2 regions of the Pararhizobium sp. LjRoot238 genome follow, and region 2 is predicted to be linked to the other one. Evidence: riboswitches for the same ligand, from Rfam matches in the RefSeq annotation. Region 2 holds a riboswitch; the other holds the start of a gene.
What was found. A riboswitch is a leader RNA that binds a small molecule or an ion and turns the genes downstream of it on or off. The one in region 2 is predicted to bind thiamine pyrophosphate.
Positions count from the first base shown of each region.

Region 1: linked by a shared signal. The riboswitch ahead of thiC (phosphomethylpyrimidine synthase ThiC) and the one ahead of thiB (thiamine ABC transporter substrate binding subunit) in region 2 are both predicted to bind thiamine pyrophosphate.

Region 1 covers NZ_CAXUPP020000002.1:396,461-399,729, reverse strand. The annotation lists gene bioB (biotin synthase BioB) at 1-367, opposite strand, end outside; gene ACSQ3F_RS23090 (GntR family transcriptional regulator) at 581-1,249, opposite strand; TPP riboswitch at 1,423-1,561, shown strand; gene thiC (phosphomethylpyrimidine synthase ThiC) at 1,656-3,269, shown strand, end outside.
Region 2 covers NZ_CAXUPP020000001.1:1,592,474-1,595,742, forward strand. The annotation lists gene ACSQ3F_RS07870 (MDR family MFS transporter) at 1-7, shown strand, start outside; gene ACSQ3F_RS07875 (DUF2806 domain-containing protein) at 256-1,257, opposite strand; TPP riboswitch at 1,587-1,704, shown strand; gene thiB (thiamine ABC transporter substrate binding subunit) at 1,746-2,756, shown strand; gene thiP (thiamine/thiamine pyrophosphate ABC transporter permease ThiP) at 2,788-3,269, shown strand, end outside.

The DNA.
Region 1 (3,269 bases), on a different contig from region 2:
GGTCCTTCGGGCTGCGCCAGGCGGCGCCCATGCAATAGCGGGTGGCCCCTTCGTCCTTGGCCTTGCGTGCTTCGGTGACGACCTTTTCGACCATCATCAGTTTGGAAGCCTTGAGGCCCGTCGGAGAGTGCGCTGACTGGCTGCAATAGCCGCAATCCTCGGCGCAGCCGCCGGTCTTGATCGACAGCAGCCGGCTCATCTGCACGGCGTTGGGATCGAAATTCGCCCGGTGAACGGTCTGTGCCCGAAACAACAGATCGTTGAACGGAGAATTATAGATAATTTTCGCCTGAGCGAGCGACGTCGACTCCGACGGGGTGACGACGGACAGTTCAACGCGGTCTGCGGCTGTGCTTCCTTGCAACATTTTCGATAGATTCCCCTCTTGTCGCGCCTGCCTTCAAGCTCACTATAGATAAGACCTGATATTATCTATAATTTATTGTGGCGCAATCGGACGCAAGCGCCCTTTCGTTGAGGGTGGGAAAAACTTCAATCAAAGCGAGAATTCAGGAGGACGGCACGGCCTCGCAGTTTGACGCGTATCGGTCGGAAAAACCTGTCGGAACAGGGCCAACCGTCAGCCGACGATCGCGAAGGCGTCACGCGTCGTTCCCGACGCACTCCGGACGGGTTTTTGCCCGATCCACTGCACGTGGCGCTCGAGAACGGCGGCGGCGTTCTCGACATTGCCCTGACGCAGAAACGTCAGGATGGCGCGATGGTCGTGATCGGTACGAACTTCCCATTCGGAGCGCCAGCTGGCGAACAGGAAGCGGGCGCTGGCGGCATGCAGATCGTTGATCGCGGCAAGCAGGCGCGGCATGCCGCAGGGCGTGAGGATCAGGCTGTGAAAACGCCGGTTCGCCTCCTCCCAGGATCGAACGTCGCGGGAATTGTCGCCGGCGACCGTCGCCTCTTCGGCGAGATCGAGGATCGATGGCGTCAGGTGCGGTGCTGCGTGGCGAAGCGCCAGCACTTCGAGCGCGGCGCGCATCTGCGCGACTTCGCGGACTTCCTTGAGATCGAAGGACGCGACCCGCACGCCACGGCGCGGCTCGCTGACCGCAAGGCCTTGCGCCTCCAGCCGGCGAAAGGCTTCGCGCACGGGCACATGGCTCGTTCCGAACTCCTCGGCAATATGATCCTGCCGCAGCTTCGTGCCCGGATCGAGCTCTCCCGTCACGATCCTGTCGGCAAGGATGCGGCTGATACGGCTGGCAATTGTGTCTTCGAGCGTCGAGGTCATTTTTTATAGATAATTTGCTGCAGCCACGCTGTCGAGACGAAGACTGAAATCATTGAAAATCTTTACAGCTTGCCGTGCAGGCGCAAAGGAGCAGCCGGTCGCCGCTTGACGCGTCATCACCCAGGCCACGCCAACAGCCCTTGACGCATCGTCCAGAACCATGCCTTACTGACCGCATTCACCAGGGGGGTCCCGACAAGGGGCTGAGATTCTGCTGGCGTGACAGGCGGTTCTTCCGCCCTCAAGCAGCGCAGTGACCCGTTGAACCTGATCCAGTTCATACTGGCGTAGGGACGGTGCGAGCGCTGCCATGACTCGATTTCCGTTTGCGGATTCGTGTCAGCGTCTTTCCATCATTCCGGCTCTAAAGGACTGGGTCTCCAACCTAAAATTTGGAGCCTCAACCATGAATATTGCCGCAAAAAACCTCACCCCGACTGTCACCACAGGCCCCCTGCCGGCCTCGCGCAAAGTCCATGTTCCGGGTGAACGGCATCCGGACATCCGCGTGCCGATGCGGGAGATCGCGCTTCATCCAACGTCGGGCGAACCGCCGGTCACCGTCTATGATTCCTCCGGTCCCTACACCGATTCCACCCTCACCGTTTCGATCGACGCCGGGCTACCTCGACTGCGCCACGCCTGGGTGACGGCGCGTGGTGACGTCGAGGCGTATGAGGGCCGGCATGTCAAACCCGAAGACAACGGCTTTGCCACCGGCGAACGGCTGACGCCGGAATTTCCGATCCGCAACCGGCCGCTCAAGGCCAGGGACGGCAAGGCCGTCACCCAGCTTGCCTATGCGCGGGCCGGGATCATCACGCCAGAGATGGAATACATCGCCATCCGCGAAAACCTCGGGCGCAAGGCCGCAAAGGAGGCTCTGGTTCGTGACGGCGAAAGTTTTGGCGCCCGCATTCCGGATCACGTCACAGCCGAGTTCGTGCGCGAGGAAGTTGCGCGCGGGCGGGCGGTCATCCCGGCGAACATCAATCACCCCGAATCCGAACCGATGATCATCGGCCGCAATTTCCTGGTGAAAATCAACGCCAATATCGGCAATTCCGCCGTCACCTCCTCGATGGCCGAGGAAGTCGAGAAGATGGTGTGGGCGACCCGCTGGGGTGCCGATACGGTGATGGACCTGTCAACCGGCCGTAACATCCACAACATCCGCGAGTGGATCATCCGCAATTCGCCGGTGCCGATCGGCACGGTGCCGCTCTATCAGGCGCTGGAAAAGGTCAACGGAATTGCCGAGGATCTCACCTGGGAGGTCTTCCGCGACACGCTGGTCGAGCAGGCCGAGCAGGGCGTCGACTATTTCACCATCCACGCCGGCGTGCGGCTTCACTACATTCCGCTCACCGTCAACCGCGTCACCGGCATCGTCTCGCGCGGCGGTTCGATCATGGCCAAGTGGTGTCTGCATCACCACAAGGAGAGCTTTCTCTACGAGCACTTCGAAGAGATCTGCGACATCTGCCGCGCCTATGACGTCTCCTTCTCGCTTGGCGACGGCCTGCGTCCCGGCTCGATCGCCGATGCCAACGACGCCGCGCAGTTCGCGGAACTGGAGACGCTGGGCGAACTGACGCAGATCGCCTGGGCGAAAGATTGCCAGGTGATGATCGAAGGCCCCGGCCACGTGCCGATGCACAAGATCAAGGAAAACATGGACAAGCAGTTGGAAGTCTGCGGCGAAGCCCCGTTCTATACGCTCGGGCCGCTGACGACCGACATTGCGCCAGGCTACGATCACATCACCTCGGGCATTGGTGCTGCCATGATCGGCTGGTTCGGCACGGCTATGCTCTGCTACGTCACGCCGAAGGAGCATCTTGGCCTACCCGACCGCAACGACGTCAAGGTCGGGGTCATCACCTACAAGATCGCCGCCCATGCCGCCGACCTTGCCAAGGGGCATCCGGCAGCCCAGCTGCGCGACGACGCGCTATCGCGGGCCCGTTTCGAGTTCCGCTGGGAAGACCAGTTCAACCTCTCGCTCGATCCGGAAACG
Region 2 (3,269 bases):
GGCGTGAGACCCTCACCCGATCCGCAGGTGATGGGAGGCCGGACTTCCACCGGCTGGCACTGTTCGCCTGGTCATTCGGCTCTCATTGATCCGCGAAGCGATCGGGCCGAGCTGCTGAAGCGCTAGACAGAAAAAGCGGGTGACGAATAAACTTCCCCGCTTTTGAACTCGAACCGAGGGGCAGCCTCGGGTTTTTCTTTGCCCCTCTACTCCCTCCCAAGGCGGCCGGGACGGAGGCTGTTAGAAGGCAGAAATTCACTGTTGTGGCACGTCGTTTGCCGTTCGCTCCCAAACTCGCTGCAGATCAGAAGCAAAGACCTTATTACCATCGCGCACGATTCGACCTCGCTCGATAGTCTTAATCACGGGCTTCCCCTTAAGTTCTTGAATAAATAACTCTATCGCCGCTTCAGAGGGCTTGGGCCGGACGATTGGGTATACTTGCATGGCTGTGGTGGAAATTGTCGTGCACTCAAATTTATACTGGCTTCCGGGGTCTGCTCTCGCCACGATTGCAACATCGCCCATGGCATGTATTCTTAATCCGTCCTCCCGAACGTCTACTGTCACTATAGTGTCAATGTCTAGCTGACCTATAAGGCCAGCCTCACGGGCTTTCTGCATCATCATAAATGTTTCGCCTGATACTTCCCCGATGAGGGCCCCATTAATATCTACAACCCTTGAAAGCAAAGCCTCCGCGGCTAGCGCCGTTTCTTTGTCTAAGACAGACAAAAACTGCAATGTCTTCAGTGAGAATGCGTTTGGTTTTCTGATTTCACCGGCCAATACGCGTGCCCAAGTCTCCCTCAACTCTTCGGAACTTGCTTTCGCCGCGTGCTGCTCGAACACATTCAGCCAATCATCCGACGGTCCCTCGCTTCCCGGCTGGGCTGGTTCTTCAGATAGCTGTTCGACCACTTTGACAGCCACGGCCTCTCGGTTTTCCTGCTCCCTAAAGGCGCGGCCAAGAAGATTGTCCAAGCCTCGGCCAAGTAGCCTTTCATCTTGAATACCGAGCTCCGCGGCTTTTTCGCTAAGGACTTGCATCACCTTCGATCGAGCCTCCGTTTCATCGCGGATAGTCTGAGCTTTTTGCTCAAGCCAAGCCGCTGGGATTTCAACTGCGGCGCCAACCAGCCGGCTAATCGCCTTGCCGGCTGGGCCTGCTATAAGTTGAGGTAAACCGCCCTCTGCGACGCCAGCCAACGCGTCCTTCCAGGTAGTTGGCAAATTTTGCTGCTCGTCTCCGGTCATCTCTATCTCCCCCTAAAGGGAAGATCAAAGCATGATTCTCCGAAAACGCGAGTCCTTATCGGTGATGACTCGACTCTCCCCCGCGTTCCGGGTGCTGGGCCTAAGTACAGATAGACAACCTCTGTCGAACCGTGAGAGCCTGCCTCGGCAATGCACTTACGCCTGCAATATCGCGGCTCATGTAGTCGCAGCCGATATAGTCGATCGTGTATTCCGCTGGTGGCTCTCCCTGCTTTCCCCCATAGGGAAGGGCCCGACCGCGCAAGAGGCAGCCCCCGGCGTTTCCCTCGCCCCTCTTGCCAAGCATTTCACTCAAGTCTAAATCTCCTTCTGCTCTAACGGGGTGCCGTTTGTCCTACCTGGACGATCGGCTGAGAGGCTTCAAACAGCCAACCCGCGGAACCTGATCCGGTTTGCACCGGCGGAGGGATTAGACGGCACATTTCAGCGCCCTATTCCCCATCCACTTGGATTTAAAGGAGGCGCTGATGCGCACGGCATTGATTTCCCTGATTGCGGCCCTTGCCGCCCTGACGCCGCCTGTCGCGGTCTCCGCGCAAGACAAGACGCTGACCGTCTACACCTATGAAAGCTTCACCAGCGAATGGGGACCAGCGGCCAAGGTCGCCGAGGCCTTCGAAAAGACCTGCCAATGCAAGGTCGAGTATGTCAGCGTTGCCGACGGCGTCGAGCTTTTGACCCGGCTGAAGCTCGAGGGGGCCGCCTCCAAGGCCGATATCGTTCTCGGTCTCGACACCAATCTCGTCTCCGAAGCCAAGGCGACCGGCTTTTTCGCGCCGCACGGTGTCGATACGTCCGCCGTCAAGGTTCCCGGCGGCTTTTCCGACGACGTCTTCGTTCCCTATGATTACGGCCATTTCGCCGTGATCTATGACACTGAGACACTGAAGGAACCGCCGAAGAGCCTGAAGGAACTGGTGGAGGGCGATCCGAGCCAGAAGATCGTCATCGAGGACCCGCGCACCTCGACGCCGGGCCTTGGCCTGCTGCTGTGGGTCAAATCGGTCTATGGCGATCAGGCCGGTGCCGCCTGGGCCAAGCTCAAGGATCGCGTCCTGACGGTAACGCCCGGCTGGTCGGAGGCTTACGGCCTGTTCACCAAGGGCGAGGCGCCAATGGTGCTGTCCTATACCACCTCGCCCGCCTATCACATGGTCGCGGAAGGAACCGACCGCTATCAGGCGGCCGCCTTCTCGGAAGGCCATTACATCCAGATCGAAGTGGCCGGCATGACGAAAAGCGCCAAGGACCCGGCTCTTGCCAAGGACTTCCTTTCCTTCGTCACCGGGCCGGAGTTCCAGTCGATCATTCCGACGACCAACTGGATGATGCCCGTCGCCGCGACCAAGGAGCCGCTGCCGGAAGCCTTCGGCAAGCTGGTCAATCCGCAAAAGACTTATCTGATGTCTTCCGACGAGGTTGCCGCCAACCGCAAGGCCTGGATCGACGAATGGCTCGCCGCCATGAGCAAGAACTGAGTTTCGATTGCCCGGCGGTCTTGAAAAGCGTCTGACCTTGGCTGCCGGGGCGCTCTGCCTCGGCGGTATCGTCCTGTTCGTCTGTCTCGCCGCCTATGCCCTGCTTGCCTTCGATGCGCCGGGTACATCCGGGCAAGGCGGTCTCTTCGACGCCTATATCTGGCGTGTGATGCGGTTCACGCTGCTGCAGGCCTCGCTCTCGACATTCCTGTCGATCGTGCTCGCCATTCCCGTTGCCCGTGCTTTGGCGCGGCAACCGTCCTTTCCCGGCCGCGTCTGGATCATTCGGCTGTTGGCGTTGCCGCTCGGCCTGCCGGCGCTGGTTGCGGCGCTGGGTCTGATCGGCATCTGGGGGCGGCAGGGCATACTCAACACAGCCTTCGCCTGGCTGGGGCTGGATCAGCCGATCAGCATCTACGGACTTTCCGGAATCCTGCTGGCGCATGTCTTTTTCAACCTGCCGCTTGCCGCGCGGTTGATGCTCGGCGGACTGGATCGTATCCCCGGCGAATA